Regions from separate parts of the Mesorhizobium sp. M0772 genome, predicted to be linked through region 3. Evidence: predicted binding sites of a transcription regulator. Region 3 holds the regulator's gene; each other region holds the start of a gene.

Region 1 (9,587 bases), on a different contig from region 3:
GGCGAACGCCAGGGCGTGGCGATCGCGCGCGCCATCTACAAGCAGGCGGAGCTGATCATCCTCGACGAGCCGACGACGGCGCTGTCGCTCACCGAGACCGCCAAGGTCTTCCATTTCGTGCGCCAGGTGCGGGCGAGCGGCCGTTCGATCCTGTTCATCGGCCACAACATCCATCACGTCTTCGACATTGCCGACCGCTTCGTTGTGATTGACCGCGGCAAGGTGGCGCTGACCGCCGATCGCACCGAGGTCAAGTCGGCCGAAGAGCTGATCAACTTCATGGAAGACGTTGCGCATCCCGGCGGATTGCCGGGGCTGCACGAGGCCGGCGACGCGGAGAGGGCAGTACGATGAGCAAGACCATGGAACCCGATCTGCAGAGCCCTCTCGGCGGCAAGGCAGCCCGGCCTGAGTGGAAGCATCCGTCCGACCATTGGCTGCGCGGTTTCGTCATCGACAACCGCGCAGCGCTCGGCACGCTCGCCGTGTTCATCATCATGATGGCGGCGTTCCTGATCGCCAACCCGACCGTGTTCACCACCTGGTATCTCTACAGATCCGTGCTGACCACGCTGCCCGTTGCGCTGTTCGTGGTGGTGCCGCTGGTCTTCGTCGTCACTTGCGGCGAGATCGACCTGTCGTTTCCCGCAACCATGGGCTTTGCCTCCTGGGTGTTCGCGCTGGTGGTGCAGGCCGGCTACGATCCGTTTCTCGGCATCGCAGCGGCGATTCTCACCGGCACGCTGCTCGGCTTTCTCGTCGGATCCCTGGTCGTTTATGGCGGGCTGTCGTCGCTGATCGCCACCCTCGGCATGAATTTCCTGCTGCGGGGACTGATCCAGATCATCAACGAGGGCAGATCGACGGCATTGACCGGTCTCAGCGACAGCTGGGCGTACACCATCTTCTCCGGTCAGGTGTGGGGTTTTCCGGTACAGGTCTTCTGGGCACTCGCCTTCGTCATTTTGTCGGCAATGCTCTACAACCGGCACCGCTTCGGCGCGCAGGTGAGGGTCGTCGGCGACAACCCCGACAGCGCCCAGCAGATGGGCATCGACGTCAAGCGTGTGCGGGTGAAAGTGTTCATCTTCACCGGCATCGGGGCCGCGATCGCCGGCACGTTTTCGGTGATGATCAACTTCACCTGGTGGCCGACCGCGGGCGACGGCTATCTCTTGCCGGTGCTGGCTTCGGTGTTCGTCGGCGGCACGCCGACCTGGGGCGGCATCGGTACGGTCGCCGGTGGAGCGATCGGCGCGGTCACCGTGTCGTTCATCCAGACCGGCGTCGTGGCGGCGGGCTTGAGCGGCTTCTACGTGCAGTTCTTCAACGGGCTGATCATCATCCTGTCGCTGCTGGGGCATAAGTGGAACCAGGCAAGGTATAGGTGAGGGGGCTAATTGACGGGGACGCTCATGTTGCGGACCGCATGCCCCGACGATTGGGCAGACGCCCGTCGCTTCGTCATTCTAGGGCGGAGCAGGAGCGAAGCTCCGTCGCGTAGGCCCTGGAATCCATTCCGTGACCTTGGCCGTGGAGTGCCGCGGCGCAGAATTCTGCACCGTGGCAACGCGTTGAAGACGCGGCATGGATCCTCGGGTCTACACTGCGTCGCTGTGCTCCTTGCTCCGCCATAGGATGACGAACGCGTGGAGGGCTCCGCCGGGCCACAACAACGTGGTCGCTTGTAGGACAACAGGGCAAGCGGGCGCTCACACCGCCGCCACAAACCCGTCCAGCACGCGTTTCTGGCCGGCCTTGTCGAAGTCGATGGTCAGCTTGTTGCCTTCGATGTTGGAAATGTTGCCGTTGCCGAATTTCTGGTGGAAGACGCGGTCGCCGACGCTGAAGGGCGACGGCGTGTCGGCGACGGATTTGGCGACCAGTTCGCCGTCAATGGTGCGGCCTTTGACGCTGGTTCGGCCGGCGCCGTAGCCGGAGTCGGTCTCGCCATAGCCGATGCGCTCGACCTGGTGGCCGGAGCGCGAGCCCCAGTTGCGGTCGGTCGCCTCGGTGCGGTTGGCCTGCGCGCGCTGCCAGCCGGGCGTCGCATAGGTGTTGGAGAAGGCGCCGGAATTTTCCGCGCCGACATTGTCGAAGCGCGAGGCGCCGTAGGGGTTCTGCCGTCCTGCGCCCTGGCCGCCACGGCCCGACGCGAACGAACCGCCGCCATAGGTATTGCCGTAGCCGCCATAGGAGTTGCCGCTTTCGGCGACCTCGACATGGGCTTGCGGCAGTTCGTCCAGAAACCGCGACGGGATGGTCGACTGCCACAGGCCGTGGATGCGGCGGTTGGAGACGAACCACAGATGCAGGTTCTTCTTGGCCCGGGTCAGGCCGACATAGGCGAGACGGCGCTCTTCCTCCAGGCCGGAGCGGCCGCCTTCGTCCAGCGCGCGCTGGTGCGGAAACAGGCCTTCCTCCCAGCCGGGGAGGAACACGGTCTCGAATTCGAGGCCCTTGGCCGAATGCAGCGTCATGATGTTGACGGCGTCGAGCTCGGCGTTCTGCTCGGCGTCCATGACCAGAGCGACATGTTCGAGGAAGGAGCGCAGCGATTCATACTCCTCCATCGAGCGGATCAGCTCTTTCAGGTTTTCCAACCGGCCCGGCGCCTCGACCGAGCGGTCGTTCTTCCACATGTCGGTGTAGCCGCTCTCCTCCAGAATGGTCTCGGCGAGTTCGGTGTGCGGCGTGGTTTCCAGCGCCTTCTGCCAGCGCTCGAAATTGGCCGCCACTTCGCGCAAGGCCGCGCGGGGCTTGGGCTTCAATTCATCGCTTTCGGCGAGCTTGGAGGCTGCCTCCAGCATCGGGATGCGCAACGCACGCGACGTGTCGTGGATCTGCCGGATGGTGGCTTCACCCAAGCCGCGCTTGGGCACATTGACGATGCGCTCGAAGGCGAGGTCGTCGGCGCCTTGGGCGACGACGCGGAAAAAGGCCAGTGCATCGCGGATTTCCATGCGCTCGTAGAAGCGCGGGCCGCCGATGACGCGGTAGTTGATGCCGAGCGTGACGAAGCGGTCTTCGAATTCGCGCATCTGGAAGGAGGCGCGGACCAGGATGGCCATGTCGTTGAGGTTATGCTTGGCACGCTGGTAGGTCTCGATGGTCTCGCCGACGGCGCGGGCCTCCTCCTCGGAATCCCAGGCGGCGTGGACATGCACCTTCTCGTCGTCCTCGGCCACTTTTTCGGTGAACAGCGTCTTGCCGAAGCGGCCCTCATTGTGGGCGATGAGGTGCGAGGCGGTCCCGAGGATGTGCGCGGTCGAGCGATAGTTGCGCTCCAGCCGGATGATGGTGGCGCCCGGGAAATCCTTGTCGAAGCGCAGGATGTTGTCGACCTCGGCGCCGCGCCAGCCATAGATCGATTGGTCGTCGTCGCCGACGCAGCAAATGTTTACGGTGGCGCGGGTTTCGGCCGAAGAGCGCCCAATCTCCCCCCTTGTGGGGGAGATGTCGGCGGAGCCGACAGAGGGGGGCGCTGTCCCGCCGGCATTTGCATTTTGATTATCGGAGACGCCGCGATCTTTCGCGCCCCCCTCTGTCCTGCCGGACATCTCCCCCACATGGGGGGAGATCGGCTTGCCTTCAGGCCGCTGCGCCAGCAGGCGCAGCCACATGTACTGTGCCGTGTTGGTGTCCTGGTACTCGTCGACGAGGATGTATTTGAAGCGCTTGTGGTAGTCCTTCAGCACGTCCGGATTGGCGCGGAAGATGCGGATCGGGTGGCAGAGCAGATCGCCGAAGTCGCAGGCGTTCAGGGTCTTGAGCCGCTCCTGATAGGCCTTGTAGAGCTCGCGGCCCTTGCCGTTGGCGAAGCTGCGGGCATCGCCCTCGGCAATGTCGGCGGGGCCTTGGCCCTTGTTCTTCCAGCCGTCGATCATCTGCGCGAACTGCTTGGCCGGCCAGCGCTTGTCGTCGAGGCCTTCGGCTTGGATCAGCTGCTTGATCAGCCGTACGACGTCGTCGGTGTCGAGGATGGTGAAATCGGATTTGAGCCCGGCCAGCTCGGCGTGCCGCCGCAAGAGCTTGACGCCGATGGAGTGGAAGGTGCCGAGCCACGGCATGCCCTCGACGGCTTCGCCGACGAGATGGCCGATGCGCTGCTTCATCTCGCGCGCGGCCTTGTTGGTGAAGGTCACCGCCAGGATCTGCGAGGGGAAAGCCCTGCCGGTGGCCAGGATATGGGCGATGCGGGTGGTCAGCACGCGTGTCTTGCCGGTGCCGGCGCCGGCCAGCACCAGGACCGGGCCTTCGGTGGTTTCCACCGCCAGCCGCTGCTCGGGGTTGAGGCCGTTGAGATAATCGGGCGCGCTGTTGGGGCCGCTGCGGGCCGCCATGGCGCGCGCCGCTATGCCCGACGGGGCCGCGGGCCGCGCATTGGGTTCGTCAAAAAAGGGCATGTCTTCCGCAAAGCCGGACATCTCCCCCGAATGTAGTGATTCGGGAGCGAAAGACCAGAAGTGTCTACGTTTTGTTCTGGTTTGGAAGTGAGATTCTGGGGCGCAGTGCGAATTTCATCGTCCCGACGCCCGACAATGTCGTGGAGGTGCTGCAGCGTGGGAGCGGAATGAAGTCGAGCGTTTGCTCTCGCCTTATGCTGGCAGGGCCAGCTTGACACACGCGGCCTGGGGGAGAAAGCTGGCGACAGGGCAGGGGCGGCTGCCCGTGAGGCGCTGCAAAGCGCATCAGTCGAAGGAGTATCGTCTTGGCTGTCGTCATCACCTCCCTCATCCTGTTCCTCATCGGCCTGGCACTTGGCGGCGGCGGCGTCTGGCTCGCGATGCTGGGCGGCAGCTGGTACTATGTCGTCACCGGTCTCGCCTTCCTGATCGCCGCATGGCTGCTCTTCCGGCGCAAATCGACGGCGCTCTGGCTCTACGCGGCGATCGTGCTCGGCACGCTGGCCTGGGCGGTGTGGGAAATCGGCTTCGACTGGTGGGAACTCGGACCGCGCGGCGGCATCATCGTGCTTCTGGCGCTGTGGCTGCTGACGCCTTGGGCAAGGCGGGGCCTGACCGGCCCCGACGCGCGAGCGCCGCTCATTCTGGCCGTGCTCGCTTCGCTCGCCGTCGCCGGTTATTCGATGACGGCCGATCCCAAGGACATCGCCGGCGACCTCAGCGCCGACAAGGTGACGCCGACTGCCGATCTCGGCGGCAATGTGCCTCCCGGTGAATGGCACTTCTACGGCCGCACGCAATTTGGCCAGCGCTATTCGCCGCTCGACCAGATCACGCCCGACAATGTCGCCAAATTGCAGCCGGCCTGGACCTACCAGACCGGCGACGTGAAAGGGCCGGACGATGTCGGCGAAACCACCTACCAGGTGACGCCGCTGAAGGTGGGCGATGCGCTCTATATCTGCACGCCGCACAATTTCGCCATCGCCATCGATGCCGCCACCGGCAAGGAGAAATGGCGTTTCGATCCCAAGATCAAGCTCGACAAGGACCGCCAGCACCAGACCTGCCGCGGCGTGTCCTACTATGCCGATGCCAAGATCGCCGCCGGCCAGCCTTGCGCGACTCGCGTCTACCTGCCGACATCGGATGCGCGGCTGATCGCGCTCGACGCCGCCAACGGCCAGGTCTGCCCGTCCTTCGCCGAAGCCGGCACGCTCAATCTGTTGACCAACATGCCGTATCCGAAGTCGGGCTATTATTACTCGACCTCGGCGCCGCTGATTGCGGGCGGCAAGATCATCATCGGCGGCGCGGTCAACGACAATTATTCGACGCAAGAGCCGTCCGGCGTCATCCGGGCCTTCGACGTCGACACCGGCGCCCTGGTGTGGAACTGGGATTCCGGCAATCCGGACCAGACAACGCCGCTGGCGGCAGGCCAGACCTACACCCACAACTCGCCCAACATGTGGTCGACGGCAAGCGCCGACGAGAAGCTCGGCCTGCTCTATGTGCCGCTCGGCAACCAGACGCCGGACCAGCTCGGGATGGGCCGCAGCGCCAATGTCGAGAAGTTTTCCTCCTCGATCACCGCGCTCGATCTGGCCACCGGACAAGTGCGCTGGGTGCGGCAGACCGTGCACCACGACCTCTGGGACATGGATGTGCCGGCACAGCCGACCCTGGTCGACATCACCACCGCTGCCGGCGTCGTTCCGGGCCTGGTTGGACCGACCAAGCAGGGCGACCTCTACGTGCTCGACCGGCGCAGCGGCGAGCCGATCATCCCGATCAAGGAAGTGCCGGCGCCGGGCGGCGCTGTCGAGGGCGATCACACGTCGCCGACGCAGCCGGTCTCGGATCTCTCCTTCAATCCGCGGCCGCTGACCGGCGCCGACATGTGGGGCATCACCATGTTCGACCAGCTGGCCTGCCGGATCGAATTCCAGGGTCTGCGCTACGAGGGCCGCTATACCCCGCCATCGGTGCAGGGCTCGCTGGTCTATCCCGGTAATTTCGGCACCTTCAACTGGGGCGGCGTCGCCGTCGATCCGGTGCGGCAGGTGATGTTCGGCATGCCGACCTATCTGGCGTTCAAATCGCAGCTCATTCCGCGCGACCAGGTGCCGCCCCCGGATGAGGGGCGCGGCAGCGAGCAGGGGCTGAACCGCAATGAGGGCGCACCCTATGCGGTGGTGATGGGGCCGTTCCTGTCGCCGCTCGGCGTGCCCTGCCAGGCGCCGCCATGGGGCTATGTGGCGGGAGCGGACCTCAGAACCGGCAAGATCGCCTACAAGCACCGCAACGGCACCGTCTATGACATGACGCCGTTGCCCTTGCCGCTGAAGGTCGGTGTTCCCGGCATTGGCGGGCCGATGATCACCGCCGGCGGCGTCGTCTTCCTGGGCGCGGCGGTCGACGACTATCTGCGCGCCTATGACCTGACATCGGGCAAGCAGCTCTGGCAGGCCAGGCTGCCGGCCGGTGGGCAGTCGACGCCGATGACCTACACCGTCGCCGACGGCCGCCAGTTCGTGGTCATCGTCGCCGGCGGCCACGGCTCGGTCGGCACCAAGCCGGGCGACTATGTGATGGCCTATACGCTGCCGAAGTAGCAGCGATGCGACTTAGGTAGGTGATCGGCCCGGCAGATATTCTGGCAATGTCGCGCCGCCCCTCATCTGCCTGCCGGCATCTTCTCCCCGTATAGTGACGGGGAGAAGGGGCAGCTTCAGCGTTGGCGCCCTTTCCTGCAACGCTGGCGATTGGCGAAATCATCGATGACGGCATCCTTCTCCCCGTCACTATACGGGGAGAAGTGCCCGGCAGGGCGATGAGGGGCAGCAGCAGCCTTGGTCAGCTTGCGTAAGAGATGGCCTTTGAGGCTGGGCACGGAGCCCAGTACTTCATTGGTTAGCTGCGGCCCTGTTTCGGCCTGCTGGATCAGCGTGGTGACGGCCGACGCCGGTCGACGCGGACATTCACCATCCGAGCGGCGGCTGCGGCAGCAGCGGAGCGCATTGCCAGCAAGGCAGCAACAGCAAGCACGAGCGCGCTTGCAAGGATCGGAGTAGACAAGGTCATGGCGTTGTTCCTTCTCGTCGGGCTCGCCGCTACGAGCGAGACCATCATCAGCTTCCTTCCATATTGTGGCGGCACCATCGACATTCTCTGAAATGACCAAAATGTGATGGGCGCGTTCCGCGGGGCCGCCGCATCGTTCGATGGCGCAAGCGTCACCCATCCGAGACTGGACCGTGCGAGCTTGCACCCTATCTTGATCCGCGAGTCATCCCGGAGTGACCGCGAGGTCATCCCGGAGTGACCGTGAGATCATCTCCTAACGAGGAGCACGCCATGACGAAACCCACCGCCGAAGCCGTCAAACCTGCCAAACCTGCCATCACCCAGGCGATGATCGATGCCTATGACGAATACACGCATCTGACGCTCGACCGCCGCCGCTTCATGGAACAGCTGAGCAGGCTTGCCGGATCGGGCGCGGCGGCGGCCGCGATCGCGCCGCTGCTTGCGGCGAATTCGGCGCAGGCGGCAATCGTCGCCGACAACGATCCGCGCGTGAAGGCTGAAGATATCACCTATTCCGGCAGCAGCGGTGAGATGAAGGGCTATCTTGTCAGGCCGGCGGACCAGTCCGGCAAGCTCGGCACCGTCATCGTGGTGCATGAGAACAGGGGGCTCAACCCGCATATCAAGGATGTGGCGCGGCGCGTTGCGCTGGAGGGGTTCGTGGCGCTGGCCCCGGATTTCCTGTCGCCGCTCGGCGGCACGCCCGCCGACGAGGACAAGGCGCGCGACATGTTCACCAAGCTCGACGCCAGCCATGTCACCGCCGATGGTGTGGCGACCATCGCCTATCTCAAGGGCGAGAAGGACGGCAACGGCAAGGTCGGTGCTGTCGGCTTCTGCTGGGGCGGCGGCACGGTCAACAATCTGGCGGTCAACGCGCCCGATCTCGCCGCCGGCGTCGCCTATTACGGCATGCAGCCGAAGGCCGAGGATGTGGCGAAGATCAAGGCGGCGCTGTTGCTGCACTATGCCGGGCTGGACGAGCGCATCGACGCCGGCATCGATGCCTACAAGAAGGCGCTCGACGCCGCCCATGTCGAATACACCGTCTATGTCTATGACGGCGTCAACCATGCCTTCAACAACGACACCTCGGCCGCGCGCTATGACAAGAAGGCAGCCGATCTCGCCTGGGGACGGACGATCGCTTTCCTCAAGGAGAAGCTGGCGTAAGCTTCAGGCCGCCGACGACGCCCATACGCTTTCATAGGCCGGCGACAGCGTAAAACCGGCCGGCAGCACCGAGACCGGGGGCGGGCGCCGCACGCCCTCCTGCAGATAGCGCAACGCCGACACCAGTCCGTTCATCGTGTAGGGCTTGGCGATGACGCCGATCGCGCCGGCGAAATGGTCGGGGATGCGTTTTGGATTGGCGGTCATGAACACCACCATGGAACGGTTACCCTCGCGGATATGCTCGGCAACCTCGACCCCGGTTGGTCCGTCGGCGAGGTGGATATCGACAAAGGCAATATCGGCATCGGCGGTATCAATCATACCTCTTGCTTCGGCCAACGATGTCGCCCAACCCACAACGCTGTGGCCGGCTTCCTCGACGAGGCTTTCCAGTTCCATCGCCAGCAACGCCTCATCCTCGACGATCAGGACCTTGAGCGGTTCGTTCATGACAGCTTCCCTTTCTGCTGCGGTTCGTTCGGCATCGAGATGACGACCTTTGTGCCCGGGCCGGCGTCGCGCCATTCGATGTCGGCATGCAACTGACGGGCAAGCGACTTGATCAGCCGCATGCCGAAAGAAGCATCGCCACTGGCCTCGGCCATGCCGACGCCGTCATCGGAAACCTCGATGTTGAAGTGGCCGTCGGGCTGGCTCATCTTGATGCCGATGCGCCCCGCGGTGGTGCCGTCCGGCTTTTCCTTGAAGGCATGCTTCAGCGCGTTGGTGACAAGCTCATTGACCATCAAGGCAACAGGCGTGGCTTTTTCGGCCGGAATGACGATGGGTTCGAGGTCCAGCGTCGGCTTGATCTCGGCGCGCCCCGATGCGGTCAGCAGGTCGGTGACCAGATCCCTGGCGAAATCCGAGACATCGAAGCGGCTGACATCCTTTGACTGGTAGAGACGGCGA
Region 2 (9,587 bases), on a different contig from region 3:
GAAGCGCACGATTGGTGTCAGCGTCAGCGTCAGCAGGAAGGCGAGGATGACCGGCATGAAGAAAGCACGCGCGAAATACAGCGCGTAGATGGCCATGAACAGGAAGATCCCAATGAGCAGCGAACGCATCAGATGCGTGTCGGCACGCGCCACAACTCTCGCCTCTTCGGTTTCGGCAAGGCCAGCACCCAAAGCGGCGGGTTCGGCTTTCATGATTTTCCCTCAGCGGCGCACCGCAATTGGTGCTTTCCCCTGACGGAAACGCCTCTGCAAGCCCAAGGTTCCGTTAGCCGGCAAGGCCCTCAATCCGGGCCGCCCGTCGCTCAGGCGGCTGGCGCTGCGACGGCGACGCCGGGCTTGGCGGTCTCCTTGCGCACGATCGGCGCCACCTTGGTGCCGTACAGTTCAATCGCCTTCATGATCTTGGCGTGCGGCATGGCGCCGATCGCCATCTGCAGCAGGAAGCGGTCATTGTTGAAGATCTTGTGCTGGGCGACGATCTTTTCCGCCACCTGCTCCGGATCGCCGACGAACAGCGCGCCGTTCGGACCACGCGACTGATCGAAATGCGCCCGCGAGGTCGGGCCCCAGCCGCGCTCGCGGCCGATGCGGTTCATCACTTCGGCCTGCGGGCCATAGAAATCGTCGGCCGCCTGTTCAGTGGTGCCGGCGATGAAGCCGTGCACATTGATGCTGGTGGCAAGGCCCGAGGGGTCGGTACCGGCCCGCCTGGCGGCATCGCGATAAATGTCGAACAGCGGTGCAAACCGCGCCGGCTCGCCGCCGATGATGGCCAGTGCCAGCGGCAAACCGAGCACGCCCGCGCGGGCAGCAGATTGCGGCGTTCCACCTATTGCGATCCAGATCGGCAATTTGTCCTGCAGCGGTCGCGGATAGACGCCGCGGTCGTTGATCGGCGCGCGCAGATTGCCGGACCAGGTGACTTTGACGCTGTCGCGTATGGCCAGCAGCAAATCGAGCTTTTCGGCGAACAACTCGTCATAGTCCTCGAGATTGTAGCCGAACAGCGGGAAGGATTCGATGAACGAGCCGCGCCCGGCCATGATCTCGGCCCGGCCGCCCGACAAAAGGTCGAGCGTTGCGAACTGCTGGAAGACGCGCACCGGATCGTCGGAGGACAGCACGGTGACCGCGCTGGTCAGCTTGATGCGCTTGGTGCGTTCGGCGGCAGCGGCCAGCGCCACCACCGGCGCGGACGCGGCATAGTCGGGGCGGTGATGTTCGCCCAGACCAAAGACGTCGAGGCCGACCTGGTCGGCCAGCTCGACCTCCTCGATCAGATTGCGTAGTCGCTGATGCGGGCCGATCGCGCCGGGGCCGGGCTCCGGGCTGACGTCGGCGAAAGTGTAGAGACCGAGTTCCATGGCATGTCATCCAAATGTTCTGATTTGCCGCTAGAGGTAGCGGCGAGCCGCCCCGGCCGCCAGAGGGGCGGATAGTGAACAGTGCATGTCGGTTTCGGCCGGCTTTGTTTAAGGGAAAACGCGTCTCCCGGCTGCAACAGCATAAACTTTCATGGCTGGCATACCGTTTTGGCGCTTGAACTCTCGGTTTTCGCGCGTATGTAAGCGTCGCGAATTGACTTCAGGGAAGTGGACTTGGCTATCTACAGGGAAAAAGACATTTTCGAGCGGCGCAATGCCGCGAACGAGGCAAAGAAGGCGCTTCTGGAGCGCTTCAAGTCAAAGCCGGCGGCTGATGATCCTGCGGTTCTGGCCAAACAGGCCGAACGCAAGGCGATTCTTGAGGCTCGCGAAATACGCGAGGCCGAAAAGGCCAGGCTGAAGCAGGAAAAGCTGGCACGCGAGGCGGTCGAGAAGGCCGAGCGCGAGGCAGCAGCCGAAGCGGCGCGTATTGCGGCCGAAGAGGCAGCGCAGGCTGAAGCGAAGATCAAGGAAGCCGAAGAAAACGAGCGCATTGCCCGTTTGCTGGCCGACGAAGCCGAACGCAAGGCCAAGCGCGACGCACGCTATGCGGCGCGCAAGCAGCGTACCGGCAGGACGCCTCCGGGCTTCTCCGCCCGCTAACGCTTCGATCGAAATGATCGGACATCAGGGTCGCCTTCCAGCGGCCCTGAAGGCGTTTGCCTAATTTAAGGGTTTGATGCCTCGGAGCTCAGGCGGCGAGCTTCAGCCCCATAATGCCGCAGACGATGAGCGCAATGCAGGCGAGCCGGATGGCCGTCGCAGGCTCGCCCAGCAGCCAGATGCCAAGCAGCGCCGTGCCGACCGTGCCGATGCCGGTCCACACCGCATAGGCCGTGCCGACGGGCAGCGTCTTCAGCGCCAGGCCAAGCAGGCCCAGGCTGATGATCATCGAGGCGACGGTGAGCACCGTCGGCAGCGGCTTCGAGAAGCCGTCGGTGTATTTGAGGCCGATCGCCCAGCCGATTTCGAACAGGCCGGCGAAAAACAGAAAAATCCACGACATCGGGATGCACTCCATTCCATGAGCATGGCGGGCCGTCCCGGCCGATTTATGGGAAGGCGCGAGGTCGTCCTCGCCGCTTCGACACAAGCGGCTGCGCCGGTGCGATCAACAAAACACCGGCCGCATCGTTCATGCCGCCGGTGTCAAAATCTGCGCCGAAACGGTTTGTCCGGATTTCAACCGTCCAAGATCTTCCGAGGCGGGCTTACTTTTCCTTGAGCCTCATCGCCTTGACGGGCGGCGCCTTGAGTGCCGGAGCCGCTGCGGGCTTCTTGGCGTCTTTTTTCGGCTTCCGAGCTTCCTTGCCCGCCTTCATCGCACCTTTAGCCATGATTCGTTCCTCCAGTTGCTGGGAGGCCAAGTGAAACAAGAGAAACGCCGGACTGCAAGGGGGCGGGCGTCTGTCGCCGGCGCCGTCGGGCCGCTTTCAACCGGTTTCTAATTTGCTCGTAAACCATTCCGGTCCGTGCCATGGTTGCCTTCGCACTGCAGCATCGGCCATGCCTTCGCCCGGCGATGATCAGGCAGTGCGGTCAGGACGACAATGCGAATCCGCATCGGCAGCGAGATGAGTTTCGATTTTCCGCAGGAAACGCCGCTGATCGCGATGCTCAACGTCCACTACTCCAGGGCCTCCGATCTCGAGCGCCCGGATTTCCTGACCTCCAACCCGCCGGTGCCGATCCAGAGCTACCGCGACAGTTTCGGCAATTGGTGCAACCGCTTCGTCGCCCCGCCCGGTCGCTTCACCTTCGGCACCGATTCGGTAATCCGCGACCCCGGCACGTTCGAGATGGGCGACCTGATGGCCTGGCAGCACGAGGTGCGCGATCTGCCGTCGGACACATTGCTCTTCCTGTTGCCGAGCCGCTTTTGCGAGAGCGATCTGCTGGCCAGCGAAGCCTGGCGGCTGTTCGGGCATACGCCGCTTGGCATTGCGCGCGTCCAGGCGGTCTGTGACTTCGTCCACAACCACATCGTCTTCAGCTACGGCAATGCGCGGCCGACCCGCACCGCGGCGGAAGCCTATCGGGAGCAAAGCGGCGTCTGCCGTGACTTTGCCCACCTCGCCGTCACCTTCTGCCGTGCGCTCAACATCCCGACCCGCTACTGCACCGGCTACATCAGCGACATCGGCCTGCCCAAACCTTGGGCGAGCATGGATTTCGCAGCCTGGATGGAGGTCTATCTCGGTGGCCGCTGGCATGTCTTTGACCCACGCAACAATTCGCCACGCATCGGACGCATCCTGATCGCCTCCGGCCGCGACGCCGCCGACGTGCCGCTGACCCACATCTTCGGACCGGGCACGCTGGCTGGTTTCAAGGTGTGGACGGACGAGATCATCGAATAGGGGCGTCTTTCCGCAAGCTGGCCTACAAGACCCTGAACGACCGGGCGATTCGTGCGTTGTGATGCCTGTGGAGCTCAGGGGCGTTACATCAGGTTCCTTGGAGGGACAGCATGGCAGCACATGGCGGGTCGAAGACGGTCATCTACGCGGCGCTCGCCGGTAATCTCGCTATTGCTGTGACCAAATTCGTCGCCGCCTTCTTCACCGGCAGCTCGGCGATGCTGTCGGAAGGCGTGCACTCGCTGGTGGATACCGGCAATGGCGGGCTGCTGCTCTACGGCATGCACCGCGCCGCCCGTCCGCCGGACCGCACGCATCCGCTCGGCCATGGCCGCGAGCTGTATTTCTGGAGCTTCATTGTCGCCCTGCTCGTCTTTGCGCTCGGCGCTGGCGTGTCCTTCTATGAAGGCGTCGTCCACATCATGGCGCCTGAGCCGGTCGCCAATCCCAAAATCAACTACATTGTGCTTGGCCTCTCGATGCTGTTCGAGGGCAGCTCCTGGTACGTGGCTCTGAAGGAGTTCCGCCAGCAGAAGGGCAAGCAAGGCTGGCTGCAGGCCGTGCAATCGAGCAAGGATCCGAGCGTCTACACGATCCTGTTCGAGGACAGCGCCGCCCTGCTCGGTCTGTTCGTCGCCTTCGCCGGCATATTGGCGGCCGAACTCCTCGACATGCCCGAACTCGACGGCGTCGCCTCGATCGGCATCGCGATGATCCTCGGCGCCACCGCCATCTTTCTGGCGCGCGAAAGCAAGGGATTGCTCATCGGTGAGCCGGCCTCCCCGGAAGTGCAGGCCAAGGTGCTGGCCATCGCCCAGCAGGATCCGGCAGTGCAGCGGGCCAACGGCGTTCTCACCGTCCATCTCGGCCCTCGACAGATCGTCGCTGGGCTGAGCATCGAATTCGAGGACCATCTGACGGCGCCTGAGATCGAAGCCTGTGTCGAGCGCATCGAGGCGCTCTTGAAAAAAGAAATGCCGGAGATCACCAGACTGTTCGTCAAGCCGCAGACGACCGGAACCTGGGAGCACCGGCGCAAGCAGGTCGAGGCAGCGTCGGACTAGTTCTGGACCAGCAGTCCACCGTTGGCCCCATCGCCTGGTCCCGCTAAGATCACCCGACGGATTTCGGAGAATCAACCATGAAAATCGATGGTGGGTGTCATTGCGGCGCCATAACTTATGAAGCAGAGGTCGACCCGGAAAAGACCTCTATCTGTCATTGCACCGACTGCCAGCAACTGACCGGCACCGCCTTTCGTGTCACTGTTCCCGCGCCTGAGGATCATTACAGGATCACCAAGGGCACACCGAAGGTCTATATCAAGACGGGATCGAGCGGCGCCAAGCGTGCCCAGGCGTTCTGCGGCGACTGCGGTTCGCATCTTTACGCAACGTCGGTTGGCGACGGGCCGAAGGTCTATGGGATCAGGGCGGGGACCGCGCGGCAACGCGAGGATCTCGTTCCGACCCAACAGAAATGGCACCGATCGGCCCTGCACTGGCTTCCGGAATTCGAGGGCGTAAGCATCGTAGAGGCGCAGTAGCACCTGCCTCCCGGTTAAACGCGGCCCAAACCAGCCAATAATGTGCTAGGCTCGCCATCAAACGGATGGCGGGGGATAGCAATGTCGGAAACGGACAAAGTGTTTGCCGGCTCGATTCCGGAAAACTACGACCGCTACATGGTGCCGTTGATCTTCGAGCCGTTCGCCGCGGATTTGGCACGACGGGCAGCGTCCTTGTCGCCCGGCGCCGTCCTGGAAGTCGCCGCCGGCACCGGCGTTGTCACCCGCGCATTGGCTCCAAAACTGTCTCCGGGCGCAAGCTATGTCGTGACCGACCTCAACCAGCCTATGCTCGACTACGCGGCCTCGCGACAAGCTCCCGACAGTCGTATACAATGGCGTCAGGCGGATGCTCTGGCGCTGCCGTTCGAAGATGCGGCTTTCGATCTCGTTTGCTGTCAGTTCGGCGCGATGTTCTTTCCCGACCGAGCCGCCGGCTATCGCGAAGCAAAGCGGGTCCTGAAGACCGGCGGCCATTTCCTGTTCAACGTGTGGGATCGCATCGAAGAGAATGTATTCGCCAATGATGTGACGAATGCTCTTGCGGAGATTTTTCCGAACGATCCGCCCCGCTTTCTCGCCCGCACGCCGCACGGCTACAATGACATTGCATTGATCCGCGGCGAGTTGGAAGCCGCAGGTTTCTCCCGTGTGGTGATCGACACGAGGGCCGAACAAAGCCGTGCCTCCTCGCCGCGCCTTCCGGCGGTTGCCTATTGCCAGGGAACTCCGCTTCGCAACGAAATCGAGGCTAGAGGAAAACTGGAAGCCGCAACCGATCACGCCGCGTCCGTGATTGCAGCCAGACACGGCAGCGGCGAGGTTGCGGCCAAGATCCAGGCGCACGTGATCGTGGCTACGGTCTAATGCATGGCGCCCAGAAGTGTGCCGCGGTTCTGGGACAACGACATGCATCAAAACAAAGACTTTTAAAGCGCGTCGTATGAATCCGTTCAGCGCGACGCGCTTTAATCGTCGCCTTCGACGACACGTAGCCTGAGCTGCCCCGTCTTGGAATCCGCCACCCGCACCCCGGCTTCGGCCTTGGCGGGTCCGCCACCGCGCACTTCGGCTTCGCTTTCGCCAAGCTCCAGCGCTTCGATCTTTTGGCCGCGCTTGGTCACCTTCGACGTCGACACCAGTATCTCGTCGATATCCTTGGCCGACTGGCCAAAATGCGTCTGCAACCGGCGCACGCGTTCGTCGACGCGCGCGACGTCTTCCATCAGCCGGATCACCTCGCCCTGGATCAGATGCGCCTGTTCGCGCATGCGGGCGTCCTTGAGGATGGCCTGGATGACCTGGATCGACAGCATCAAAAGCGACGGCGAGACGATGATGACACGCGCCCGGTGCGCCTTCTGGACCACGGCGTCGAAATTCTCGTGGATTTCGGCGAACACCGATTCCGACGGCACGAACATGAAGGCGGTGTCCTGCGTCTCGCCCTGGATCAGGTATTTTTCCGAGATATCGCGGACGTGAATTTCGATGTCGCGGCGGAAAGCCTGGGCCGCGATCTTCTGTTGTTCGGCGCCATCGGCGGCGCGAATGGCGTTCCAGGCTTCCAGCGGAAACTTGGCGTCGATGGCAAGCTGCGGCGCACCGTTCGGCATCCTGACCAGGCAGTCGGGACGGCTGCCGTTTGACAGCGTTGCCTGGAACTCGTAGGCGCCCATCGGAAGGCCGTCGGCGACGATCGCCTCCATGCGCGACTGGCCGAAGGCGCCGCGCGTCTGCTTGTTGGACAGGATCGCCTGCAATTGCACGACCTGGCCGGCCAGCGACTGGATGTTGCCTTGCGCGGTGTCGATGACCGCCAGCCGTTCCTGCAGTTTGGCGAGGCTCTCATGCGTCGATTTGGTCTGTTCGGTCATGGTTTGACCGAGCCTGCCGGTCATGGCGTCGAGGCGCTGGCCGATCGACTGGTTGAGTTCGGCCTGCCTTGCGCCGAACACGTCGGCGATAGCGCCCATGCGGCCCTGCATCTCGGCCTGGCTTTGCAAAATGCCGGCCATCCGCGCCTCGGCGTCGCGGGCGTGGTCGGCAGCTTCCGCCGCGGCGATGGTGCGCGCCTTGGCCGATCGCCACAGCGCCACGACAAGCGCCAGGAACAGGCCGAGAAACACCAGCGCGCCGATGGCCAGTGCATGGCCGAGCGTGATCGTCGTAGCGCCAAGCCGGGCAACGGGTTCGGAAAGGATGGTGCTCAGGTCGTTCATCCCGCCAGCATAGCCGATTCGCAGACCTGGCACAGATCAAAACGTGAACGAGACCGATTCGCACCGGTTGACGCTTCTCCTGCGACGTTTTAGGTGAGGCGCCATGTCGATCAAGCCGCTCATCATCCTTCCCGATCCTATCCTGCGCCAGGTTTCCAAACCGGTCGAACGCGTCGACGCGCCTTTGCGCAAACTGGCCGACGACATGCTGGCGACGATGTATGATGCGCCGGGCATCGGCTTGGCCGCAATCCAGATCGGCGAGCCGCTGCGCATGCTGGTCATCGACCTCGCCAAGGAAGACGAGCCGCCGGCGCCGCATGTCTTCATCAATCCCGAAATCCTCGAAAGCGCCGACGCTCGCTCGGTCTACGAGGAAGGCTGCCTGTCGATCCCGGACTATTACGCCGAGGTCGAGCGTCCCGCCTCGGTGCGCGTGAAATATCTCGACCGCGACGGCAAGCTGCAGGAGATCGAGGCCGAAGGCCTGATGGCGACCTGCCTGCAGCACGAGATCGACCATCTCAACGGTGTGCTGTTCATCGACCACATCTCGAAGCTGAAGCGCGACATGGTGGTCAAGAAGTTCAAGAAGCTCGCCAAGGACAAGGCGCCGGGCAAGCTGGTGGGATAGGGAAGATGCCGCTTCGCGTCATCTTCATGGGCACGCCGGAGTTTTCGGTGCCGGTGCTGCGCGCGATTGCCGAGGCCGGGCACGAGATAGCAGCCGTCTACACCCAGCCGCCGCGCGCCGCCGGCCGCCGCGGTCTGGAGCTCACACCGTCGCCGGTGCAGCGCGAGGCTGAGCGGCTGGGCATCGAAGTGCGCACGCCGCTGTCGCTGAAGGGCGAGGGCGAGCAAGCTGCTTTCCATGCGTTGCGTGCCGATGTCGCAGTCGTCGTCGCGTATGGTTTGCTGTTGCCGAAGGCTATTCTGGAGGCTCCGCGCCTCGGCTGCCTCAACGGCCACGCCTCGCTTTTGCCGCGTTGGCGTGGTGCAGCTCCCATCCAGCGCGCCATTATGGCCGGCGACGTCGAGACCGGCATGATGGTGATGCGCATGGAAGAGGGCCTGGACACCGGTCCGGTGGCACTGGTTGAAAAATGCGCCATAGAGCCCGATATGACGGCCGGCGATCTGCACGACCGCTTGATGAATATTGCTGCCACGCTGATGGTGGAAGCGCTGTCCCGATTGGAGACAAATACCCTGGCATCGACTTTGCAGGCGGCTGACGGGGTGACCTACGCCAGGAAAATCGATAAGTCGGAGACACGTGTGGACTGGACGCGCCCGGCTGCGGAGGTCCACAATCACATTCGCGGGCTGTCGCCATTCCCCGGCGCCTGGTGCGAAGCCGACATCGGCGGCCGCACGGAACGGCTGAAACTGCTTCGCTCGACGCTTTCTGAAGGTACGCTTTCTGAAAGCATGGGCGAGTCGGGAGGAATTCTCGATGACCGGCTGACGGTCGCCTGCGGGTCGGGCGCGGTCAGGCTGGTCGAAGTTCAACGGGCGGGCGGAAAGCCTGCTGCCGCGAAGGAGTTTCTGCGCGGGGCCAAGATCGAAAAAGGAATGAAGTTCTCATGAGCATGATGTCGATACGCGGCGCGACGCCGCGGGACCGCGAGGCCATACGCCTGGTCGAGGAACACGCATTCGGCCAGCAGGCGGAGGCCGGGCTGGTCGACGCTCTGGTCACCGGCGGCGACGCCGTTGTCGAACTGGTGGCGGAAGAAGACGGCCAGGTGGTCGGCCACATCCTGTTTTCCAGGCTGTTCGTCCAGAACGGCGGCAAGCAGTTCGCAGCCGTGGCGCTGGCGCCGTTGGCGGTGGAACCTTCGTTCCACGGCTCGGGCATTGGCGGTGCGCTGATCCGCGAGGCGCATATCCGCCTCAGGGATGCCGGCGAGACGCTCGCCGTTGTGTTGGGCGATCCGGCCTATTATGGCCGCTTCGGCTACAATCATGCGCGGGCCGAAATGTTCGAGAG
Region 3 (9,587 bases):
GCCATGCGCCGGGCCCCACAGGCAGGCGATGCCGGCGGCGATGCAGGCGAACGGATTGGCGCCCGACGAGCCTGCAAGCCGCACGGTCGAGGTCGAGGCGTTCTGTTCGTGGTCGGCATGCAGGATGAAGATGCGCTCCATGGCGCGCGCCAGCACCGGATTGATCTTGTATTCCTCGCACGGCACCGCAAAGCACATATGCAGGAAGTTGGCGGCGAAGTTCAGCTCGTTCTTCGGGTAAATGAAGGGCTGGCCGATATGGTATTTGTAGGCCATGGCCGCAATCGTCGGCATCTTGGCGATCAGCCGCATCGAGGCGACCATGCGCTGATACGGATCCGAAATATCGGTGGAGTCGTGATAGAAGGCCGACAGCGCGCCGACCACGCCGCACATCACAGCCATCGGATGCGCGTCGCGGCGGAAGCCGGTGAAGAAGCGCGACATCTGCTCGTGCACCATGGTGTGGCGCGTCACCCGGTAGTCGAAATCGTCCTTCTGTGCCTTGGTCGGCAGTTCGCCGTAGAGCAGGAGGTAGCAGACTTCGAGGAAGTCGCCATGCTCGGCCAGCTGGTCGATGGGATAGCCGCGGTGAAGCAGGATGCCGGCATCGCCGTCGATGAAGGTTATCGCCGACTCGCAGCTCGCCGTCGAAGTGAAGCCAGGATCGTAGGTGAAGGCGCCGGTGGTGTTGTAAAGCGCACCGATGTCGATGACGTCGGGCCCGACCGACCCGCTTCGCACCTTGAATTCATGCGTCTTGCCGGCCAGTTCGAGCGTGGCAGTCGACGGGTGCGTCGTCTTGCTGCCGGTTTCCAGTCTTGTCGCAGCTTCGCTCATTCTCAAACTCCTTCATGTTCCTCATGCCGGCAAGGCAAGTCCTGCAAACGACACGTCGAAATCACCGGAATGCGCGAACTCGCCACCGCATTTTGGGAGGTGCGTGCCTGATTGGGCCAAGGCCTAATGTTGCACTGCGAAACCCGCCTTTCAATGCCAATCTTTTTGGGCCAGCTCGCTCCTAATCGATTTGATCCGCAATCCGCGCCAGGCTTTCCTCGCGGCCAAGCACGGCAAGCACGTCGAACACGCCGGGCGAGGTGCTACGGCCGGTAAGGGCCGCCCGGAGCGGTTGGGCCACGGCGCCGAGCTTGTGGCCGCCGGCCGCTGCGAACTCGCGCACCGCGGCCTCAGCCGCGGCAGCCGACCAATCGCCCGAAACAGTCTGCAAAGCGGCATGTGCGCCGCGCAGGATCGCGCGCGCGTCGGCACTGAGCAGTGCTGCCGCCTTCTCGTCGATCGGCAGCGGCCGCTCGACGAACAGAAAGGCCGCGCCATCGGCCAGTTCCACCAGCGTCTTGGCGCGCTCTTTCAGGCCCGGCAAGGCAGCCAGCAGCTGCGCCTTCCTGGCGTCGTCGAGACGGGCGGCGATAGCCGGTCCGCTTTCCAGGTATGGCAGAGTGGCGACGAAAATGTCGAACAGCTCGGCATCGGCCATCTTGCGCATATGCGCGCCGTTGATCGACTCGAGCTTGGCGAAGTCGAAGCGCGCCGCACCCTTGTTGACATCGCCGATGTCGAACCACGAAATCATGTCCTTGATCGACATGATCTCGTCGTCGCCATGGCTCCAGCCGAGCCTTGCCAGATAGTTGAGCAGTGCCTCGGGCAGATAGCCCATGGCGCGATAAGCCGCGACACCGAGTGCGCCGTGCCGCTTCGACAGCTTGGCGCCGTCGGCGCCGTGGATCAGCGGGATATGCGACATCGACGGGACGTCCCAGCGCATGGCGTTGTAGATCACCGTCTGGCGCGCGGCGTTGGTCAGATGGTCGTCGCCACGGATGATGTGGGTGACGCCCATGTCATGGTCGTCGACGACGACGGCATGCATGTAGGTCGGATTGCCGTCCGAGCGCAGAATGATGAAATCGTCGAGGTCCTTGTTGGGGAAGCGCACCTCGCCCTGCACACGGTCGTGCACCACGGTTTCGCCCTCGGTCGGCGCCTTGATGCGGATGGCGCCCTTGACGCCGGGAGGCGCCTCCGAGGGGGCACGATCGCGCCACTGGCCGTTGTAGCGCGGCGGCAGACCCTTGGCGCGTGCGGCCTCGCGCATCGCCTCGAGCTCGGCAGGCGTCTCGTAGCTGTAATAGGCCTTGCCCAGGCGCACCAGCTCCTCGGCCACCTCACGGTGGCGCGGCGCGCGCTCGAACTGCGATATGGCCTCACCGTCCCAGGAAAGGCCGAGCCAGGTCAGCCCATCCAGAATGGCCTGTGTCGCCGCCTCGTTGAAGCGTTCGCGGTCGGTGTCCTCGATGCGCAGCACCATCGTGCCGCCGGTGTGCTTGGCGTACAGCCAGTTGAACAGCGCCGTGCGCGCGCCGCCGATATGCAGATAGCCGGTGGGCGAGGGGGCAAAACGGGTGACGACCGTGTCGGACATGGAACTCTCGGAACCTTGGAAAGCGGAGCGTGATCGCGCGGACTTTCGCGCTTTGCGCGTTCATGTAGCATAGGGGGTCTGGGGCGCAAGGGGCAGACCCGATGGCTGGACGTGGCCGGGGCACGTCGGCAATTATCGGTTGCGTCAACTGGCGCTGGAGCCTTGTAGCACAAAATCTGTTCGCACCCTCCGCGCAACCTCGTTTGGCAGCAGCGTCATGTCTGGGTTTCATTCGGCTGCAGCGTCCGTCACAGTGCCTGGAACATCGCTGCGACGGTGGTAGCCCCTCTGACGAGCGGACATTTCTTCACGGATGCGGCACTGCCCGACTACAACGCCGCCGTGACAGCGTTGGCTTGGTCACGCATATTGACCTTTCTGCAATCATTATCGTGAACACCGCAACTGTGTGCAGGCCGGTCTCGCCACGAAGGAGGCATGATTGAAAGAAGGACTACCGATGACCGAAAACGCCGACCATACCGAGGGTGATCCGTTCTACCATGGTACCCGGGCGGATTTGAAACCCGGGGATCTGCTGAGCGTCGGCCACCCTTCCAATTTCAGAGGTAAACCACTGTCATGGATCTATTTCACCCAGACACTGGAAGCCGCCATCTGGGGAGCAGAGCTTGCAACGGGTGACGGTCGTCAAAGGATTTACATCGTAAAGCCGACGGGGTTTTTTATGGATGACCCTAACCTGACCGACAAAAAATTTCCCGGTAATCCGACGAAATCCTACCGCTCCCGTGATCCGTTGCTCATCCTGGGGGAGCTCGCTGAATGGCAGGGTCATACACCCGAACAATTGAAGGCAATGCACGATGGGCTTGCTCGCCTGAGGGCGGAGGGCCGGGATATGATTGAGGATTGAGCGTCCTTGGCGAGTGATGGTCAATTCCGGCGCGGTGGACGCGACCGCACGGACTTTCGCGCTTTGCGCGTTCATGTAGCATAGGAGGTCTGGGGCGCAAGGGGCAGACCCGATGGCTGGACGTGGCCGGGGCACGAAGGAAGGCGAAGGCGCCGAGGCAAGCGTCAGCGAACGCTCGCTGTTTGCCGATAGTCCCTATGCCGAGCCGCTGCCCCTCGCGCTGCCTGAGCCGCATCCCGGCGTCGCGCCTGCGCTGCCCGGTCACGCGTTGCCGGCGCAAGTCACAGCGCCCGGATCTATCGCCCGTCTGCGCAGACGGCTTCGCCGTCCGTCATGGCCCGCGCTCCGCCGCAGCCTTGCCGTGGCCGCCAACACGGAGCTCGACCGGGGCGTCGCCTTCCTGCTGGTGCCGGTTTTCCTGGCGGCCGGCGTCATCATTTATTTCTCGCTGGCCGGCGAGCCCGGCTTTGCGCAGCCAATCGCCATTGTGGTGCTGGCGACATGTTGCGCTGTCGCCACGCGACCTCGGCCGAGGACGCATCTGTTCTGCATGGCCGCGATGCTGTGCGCGCTCGGCGTCGTCGCCGCCAAAGTCGAGACCTGGCGCGCCGGAACGCAGATGCTCGGCTCCGAGATCCAGACACGGCTGACCGGCCGCGTCGTCAGTCTCGAACAGATGGAAAGCGGCCGCATCAGGCTGACGCTCGATGTGGTTTCGACCGCTTACCCCGAGCTGCGCTACGCCCCGGAGCGGGTCAGGCTCTCGGCGCGGACCGTTCCCGCCGATATGACCGCCGGCTCCCTGATCACCGGCTATGCCAGGCTGTTGCCGCCGACCGGTCCGGTGCGGCCGGAGAGCTACGATTTCTCCTTCGACAGCTATTTCACCGGTATCGGCGGCAGCGGCTTCTTTCTCGGCAATCCGAAAACCATTGCTACGCAGGGACCGCCGCCGCTGACCGCGCGGCTCTCCTCGGCAATCGAGAACGCGCGCGAAAACATTGCCGACCATATCAGGGGCAAAATCGGCGGCGCCGAAGGCGAGATTGCCGCGGCGTTGATTGTCGGGGTGCGCGCCGGCATCCCGGACGAGGTCAACGAAGCGATGCGGCGCACCGGCATCTACCACATCATCTCCATCTCCGGCCTGCACATGGCGCTGGTTGCCGGCACCATCATGGCGTTGCTGCGTGGCGCCTTTGCGCTGTTTCCCGATTTCTCTTCGCGCCGCCCAGTCAAGAAATATGCAGCAGTGGCAGCACTCGTCTCCATCGCCGCCTATCTCGTCATTTCAGGCGTCGTGGTTGCCGCCGAGCGCAGCTTCATCATGCTGGCGGTCATGCTTGTCGCCGTGCTGTTTGATCGCGCCGCACTCACCATGCGCAATCTGGCGATCTCCGCCATTGCCGTCATCCTGGTGTCGCCGCACGAGGTGGTCGGTCCCAGCTTCCAGATGTCGTTTGCCGCCACCGCCGCCCTTGTCGGCGCCTATGCCGGCTGGGCCGATTACCGCGCCGACAAGGTGAGAACGCCGCCGGCAAAGCGCTCCTTCGTCGGCTTCCTGTCGCGAAAATTCGCGCTGGCCATGGGCGGCCTCGCCATGACCTCGATCATTGCCGGCAGTGCAACCTTGCTGTTCGCCATCTGGCATTTTCAGCGTGTGTCGCCGCTCAGCCTGATCGCCAATCTGGCCGTGATGCCGATTGTTTCGTTGATCGTCATGCCTTTTGCCGTGCTCAGCGCACTGGCGATGCCGTTCGGCGCCGACGGGCCGTTCCTCTATGTGATGGGCAAGGGTCTGATGGCGATGATCGCTATATCGGCCTGGATTTCCGAGCGCTCGCCGGTCGACGCCGTCGGGCTGATCTCCATCCGCTCGGTGCTGCTGGTGACGGTCGCCCTCGTCATCGCCACCATGGCCACCACCTGGCTCAGGTTGGCGGCCGTGCCTTTCGCGCTGGCCGGCCTGTTGACGGTGCCGCAGGTGCTTACGCCCGACGTGCTCATATCCGAGGATGCGCATCTGGTGGCCATGCCGATCGGTGGCGGCGAACTCGCCCTCAACCGCGAACGCTCCAACGAATTCACCACGGACAATTGGAAACGGGCGCTGCGGGCCGAAACCATTATCCCACCTGAGATTTTCGAGTCAACAGATACGCGGTTCGATCTCGATCCGCTCGATCTGCCGCCCGGCTCGCCCTTCTATTGCACCGGCGATCTCTGTATCGCCCGGCACCCTTCCGGAGCCATTGTAGCGCTTGCGAAAGACCGCAAGACGGCGCGGCCGGCCTGTGCCTTCGCGAGCCTGATCGTCATCGATGACGCCACCGCCTACAATCCGTGCCGCGACCCGCTGGTGCTGGTCGTGACGAAGAAACAGCTGGCCCGCGACGGCAGCGCCGCCGTCTTCTTCGATCCGCAATCGGCAGCTGCAGCGCCAACCATCCGCTTCGCCGTCGACAAGCCGTATCGCCCCTGGCACGAGCAACGCCGCTTCTCCCGCGAAGCGCGCGGCCTGCCGCCTTACAACCAGCGTGAAAAGTACAAACCCAAGCCGGCTCAGTAGCGCCGGATCAATCCGACAAGCTTGCCCTGCACCTTCACCCTGTCCGGTCCAAAAATGCGGGTCTCGTAGGCCGGGTTGGCGGCTTCCAGGGCGATCGAGGCGCCCTTGCGGCGGAAGCGTTTCAGGGTCGCTTCCTCATCGTCGACCAACGCCACCACGATCTCGCCGGGGCTGGCTGTGTCGGCATTGCGGATGATGACCGTGTCGCCATCGAAAATGCCGGCCTCGATCATCGAATCGCCCTTGACCTCGAGCGCGTAGTGTTCGCCGCCCATGATCATATCGGGCGGCACCGAGATCGAATGGGTCTGATGCTGGATGGCGTCGATCGGCACGCCGGCGGCGATGCGTCCCATAACCGGGATTGAAATCGCGGAAACGGCATCGTCATTGCCGGCCGACATCGAACGCGACGGCGAGCCCGGCTTGATCTGGCGGCCGAGACCGCCTTGGCCCAACGCGCCTTGTCCTTGGCCGCCTTGCCCTTGGCCGGTTTGACCAAGACTGCCCTGAATGACGCTCGGCGAAAACTTCCTCGCCGCATTGAGGCCTGGTGCGATCGAGTCGGGCAGCCGCAGCACTTCCAGCGCGCGCGCCCGGTTCGGCAGCCGGCGAATGAAACCGCGCTCCTCAAGCGCCGTGATCAGGCGGTGGATGCCGGACTTGGAGGCGAGGTCGAGCGCTTCCTTCATCTCGTCGAAGGACGGCGGGATTCCGCTCTCCTTCAGGCGTTCATGGATGAACATCAGAAGCTCATGTTGTTTGCGCGTCAGCATCGCGGCCCCCAAGGGTTCTGAAACCAGAATCAGAAAAAACAAACCCAGAACAAACACTATCTGTTCCAGTTGTGTTCCGCAACCTTTTAAAGTTTAATGAATGTGTTGACGTTTTGTTCAGCGTAACGTTCGGCGCTGCGAGCGCCGCCTGCGCCCAGTTGCCAGCAACGGGGTGAAACGAAGACCAAGTGCCCTGCGTCGTCGGCTACGATCGCCGCTTCCTTTTCGGACGGGGCTGCGCAGCATCCGCGCGGGGTTCTCTCTGGGCATAGACCCGCAGCGTGTAGCCGATGTGAGCGGTCATCAGAGTTTTCGCACGGTCGACGTCGCGATCGAGGGCCGCTTCCATCAGGGCGGTATGGTGTTCGATCGCCACGGCGTCGCGCAGGGCCGCCACGGCCTTCCGGTGTCCGTCCGTGCGGCCGGCGGCGGCGCGCAGCGTCGGGGCCAGACCCAGAAAGCGGTGATGGCGATGCAATTGGTCGGAAATCGTTGCATTGAAGCGCAGCAGCCAGCTGGATGTCGCGGCACTGAGCAGCGCCGCATGGAAGGCATCGTGTTTTTCGTACCACGCGTCGACCGCATCATCCGATGGATCGTCGAGAACAGACCCGCACCGTGAGAGACGATAGTGGGCGGCAACGACCGCGTCTTCCCACTCACGGTCGCCCTTCTCGATCGATTCCACCAGCAGGGGCAGTTCGACCACCAGCCGCGCACGCGCCAAATCCTCGAGCTCCGCCCGAGAGACGGGAGCGACCGCAAACCCGCGGTTGCTGATGGCGGTCACAAGCCGTTCCGCCTCCAGCCGCGACAGCGCCTCGCGCAACGGCGTCCAGCCGATGCCGTAGGTGTTGCGCAGCGTGCTCAGCTTCAACGGCGCGGCAGGCGCCAGCCGGGTCGCAAGAATATCGCGCCTGAGCAGGCGATAGGCCACTTCCGTCTTCGAGGTCTGCTCGTCATCCAGCATCGTGATCCATCAGACATAAACGCTCGGGCGGATCATTATATATCAAAGCCTTTCAATGGGTGAATTATATATAATGTTTGACAGTTCAAGGGCGACCACTCAAGATCGCCGGCATGTTTGGGCGGCAGGCTCCGCCGCGCGCGTTTGTCCATGGAGGGGCGCCGGATCATGAGCACGACACCCGATCTCGCTACAATCGAAGCAATGGATGCCGCCGATCCGCTGCGCTCCATGCGTGAACGCTTTGTCTTGCCGCAAGGCGTGATTTATCTCGACGGCAATTCCCTGGGCGCCGCGTCAGCGGTCGTCTTCAGCGAACTGCAGCAGGCCGCCACGCAGGAATGGGCGCACGACCTCATTCGCGCCTGGAACACCGCCGGCTGGTTCAACATGCCGGTGGAACTCGGAGATCAGCTCGGGCGACTGATCGGCGCGGCTGATGGGCAGACGGTGGTCTGCGACACAACCTCGATCAACATCTACAAGCTGCTGCACGCAGCGCTCGGCATGCGGCCGGATCGGTCGGTCATCGTTGCCGAGGGCGACAGTTTCCCGACCGACCTCTACATGGCCGAAGGCGTCGCCTCGACCCGGCCGGGAACGCGGCTGCGGCTGGAGGGCGTCGACGCGGCCGCAGTCGAGGAGCTGATCGACGACAGCGTTGCCGTCATCCTGGTCAACCACGTCAACTACAAATCCGGCCAGTTGCGCGACATGGCGGCGCTGACGCGCAAGGCACATGACGCCGGCGCGCTGATCATCTGGGATCTCTGCCACACGGCCGGCGCCTTGCCGGTCGAACTTGACCGTGCCAATGCCGATTTCGCCGTCGGCTGCACCTACAAATACCTCAATGGCGGCCCGGGCTCGCCAGCCTTCATCTACGCGGCCGAGCGCCACCATGACGATGCCCACCAGCCGCTCAGCGGCTGGTGGGGCCATGCGCGGCCCTTTGCCTTCGAGCAGGGCTTTGCCGTCGGCAGCGGCATTCGCCGCTTCCTGTGCGGAACGCAGCCGGTGCTGTCGATGCGGGCGCTCAAGGGCGCGCTCGATATCTGGAACGACGTCGATATGGCGGCGGTGCGCAGAAAAAGCATCGCGCTGACCGACCTGTTTATCCAGCTCGTCGAAGCCAGATGCGGCGCCTACCGGCTTGAACTGGAAAGTCCTCGCGACGGCAGCCAGCGCGGCAGCCAGGTGTCGTTCCTCCATCCGCATGGCTATCAGGTGATGCGCGCGCTGATCGAGCGCGGCGTGATCGGCGATTTCCGGGCGCCGTCGACCATCCGTTTCGGCTTCACGCCGCTCTATGTCGGATATGGCGATGTCTGGCAAGCGGTCGAAGTCCTGGAGGATATTCTGCGCACCGGCGCCTGGCAGGACGCCCGCTTCGCGGTGAAGACCGCGGTTACGTGAGAAACCAGAGCAATTTCAGGAAAAGTGTGAAGCGGTTTTCCGTCCGAAATTGCGTCAATCAAAGAGCTAGAGCATTTCGCCGTTTCCGTTAAACGGTGAAATGCTCTAGAGCCGGGTGCGGACCGTCCAGAGCTCCGGAAACAGCACGACCTCCAGCATCTTCTTCAGATAGGAGGCGCCTGAGGTGCCGCCGGTGCCGCGCTTCAAGCCGATGATGCGCTCGACCGTTGTGACGTGGTTGAAGCGCCAGCGGCGGAAGTAATCCTCGAAGTCGACCAGCTTCTCGGCCAGTTCGTAGAGCATCCAGTAGCGCTGCGGGTCGCGGTAGACGGTTTGCCAGGCAGCCAGCACGTCTTCGTTCTCACCGCGCGTCTCGCGCCAGTCCGTGCGCCCGGCATCGGCGCCGATGTCGAAGCCATTGCGCGCCAAAAGCAGAAGCGCCTCGTCGTACAGCGACGGCGTGGCCAGGATCGCTTCCAGCCTGTCCGTAAGATCGCGCCGGTGCTTGTGCGGCCCGAGCATGGCTAGGTTGC

The links. The regulator LexA, encoded in region 3, represses DNA repair genes until DNA is damaged. The targets are predictions, from matches to a motif close to TGTTCNNNNTGTGTTCNG.
Region 1: a site for LexA is predicted at 4,468-4,485, ahead of NKI06_RS13010 (ATP-dependent helicase). Genes of this name have one in related genera too.
Region 2: a site for LexA is predicted at 7,627-7,644, ahead of NKI06_RS09295 (DNA recombination protein RmuC). Genes of this name have one in related genera too.

The regions. Positions count from the first base shown of each region.
Region 1 covers NZ_JAMYPB010000015.1:54,650-64,236, forward strand. Annotated here, with positions in the region: gene NKI06_RS13000 (ATP-binding cassette domain-containing protein) at 1-354, shown strand, start outside; gene NKI06_RS13005 (ABC transporter permease) at 351-1,391, shown strand; gene NKI06_RS13010 (ATP-dependent helicase) at 1,713-4,427, opposite strand; gene NKI06_RS13015 (glucose/quinate/shikimate family membrane-bound PQQ-dependent dehydrogenase) at 4,712-7,024, shown strand; gene NKI06_RS13020 (dienelactone hydrolase family protein) at 7,767-8,672, shown strand; gene NKI06_RS13025 (response regulator) at 8,676-9,125, opposite strand; gene NKI06_RS13030 (histidine kinase dimerization/phosphoacceptor domain -containing protein) at 9,122-9,587, opposite strand, start outside.
Region 2 covers NZ_JAMYPB010000010.1:40,198-49,784, reverse strand. Annotated here, with positions in the region: gene NKI06_RS09340 (AI-2E family transporter) at 1-213, opposite strand, end outside; gene NKI06_RS09335 (LLM class flavin-dependent oxidoreductase) at 324-1,385, opposite strand; gene NKI06_RS09330 (DUF6481 family protein) at 1,620-2,048, shown strand; gene sugE (quaternary ammonium compound efflux SMR transporter SugE) at 2,137-2,451, opposite strand; gene NKI06_RS09320 (hypothetical protein) at 2,657-2,782, opposite strand; gene NKI06_RS09315 (transglutaminase-like domain-containing protein) at 2,996-3,805, shown strand; gene NKI06_RS09310 (cation diffusion facilitator family transporter) at 3,916-4,869, shown strand; gene NKI06_RS09305 (GFA family protein) at 4,947-5,351, shown strand; gene NKI06_RS09300 (class I SAM-dependent methyltransferase) at 5,433-6,239, shown strand; gene NKI06_RS09295 (DNA recombination protein RmuC) at 6,341-7,594, opposite strand; gene def (peptide deformylase) at 7,698-8,228, shown strand; gene fmt (methionyl-tRNA formyltransferase) at 8,234-9,184, shown strand; gene NKI06_RS09280 (GNAT family N-acetyltransferase) at 9,181-9,587, shown strand, end outside.
Region 3 covers NZ_JAMYPB010000019.1:12,173-21,759, forward strand. Annotated here, with positions in the region: gene gltA (citrate synthase) at 1-840, opposite strand, end outside; gene gltX (glutamate--tRNA ligase) at 1,022-2,446, opposite strand; gene arr (NAD(+)--rifampin ADP-ribosyltransferase) at 2,907-3,323, shown strand; gene NKI06_RS14985 (ComEC/Rec2 family competence protein) at 3,436-5,892, shown strand; gene lexA (transcriptional repressor LexA) at 5,886-6,668, opposite strand; gene NKI06_RS14995 (GntR family transcriptional regulator) at 6,874-7,638, opposite strand; gene kynU (kynureninase) at 7,807-9,054, shown strand; gene kynA (tryptophan 2,3-dioxygenase) at 9,160-9,587, opposite strand, start outside.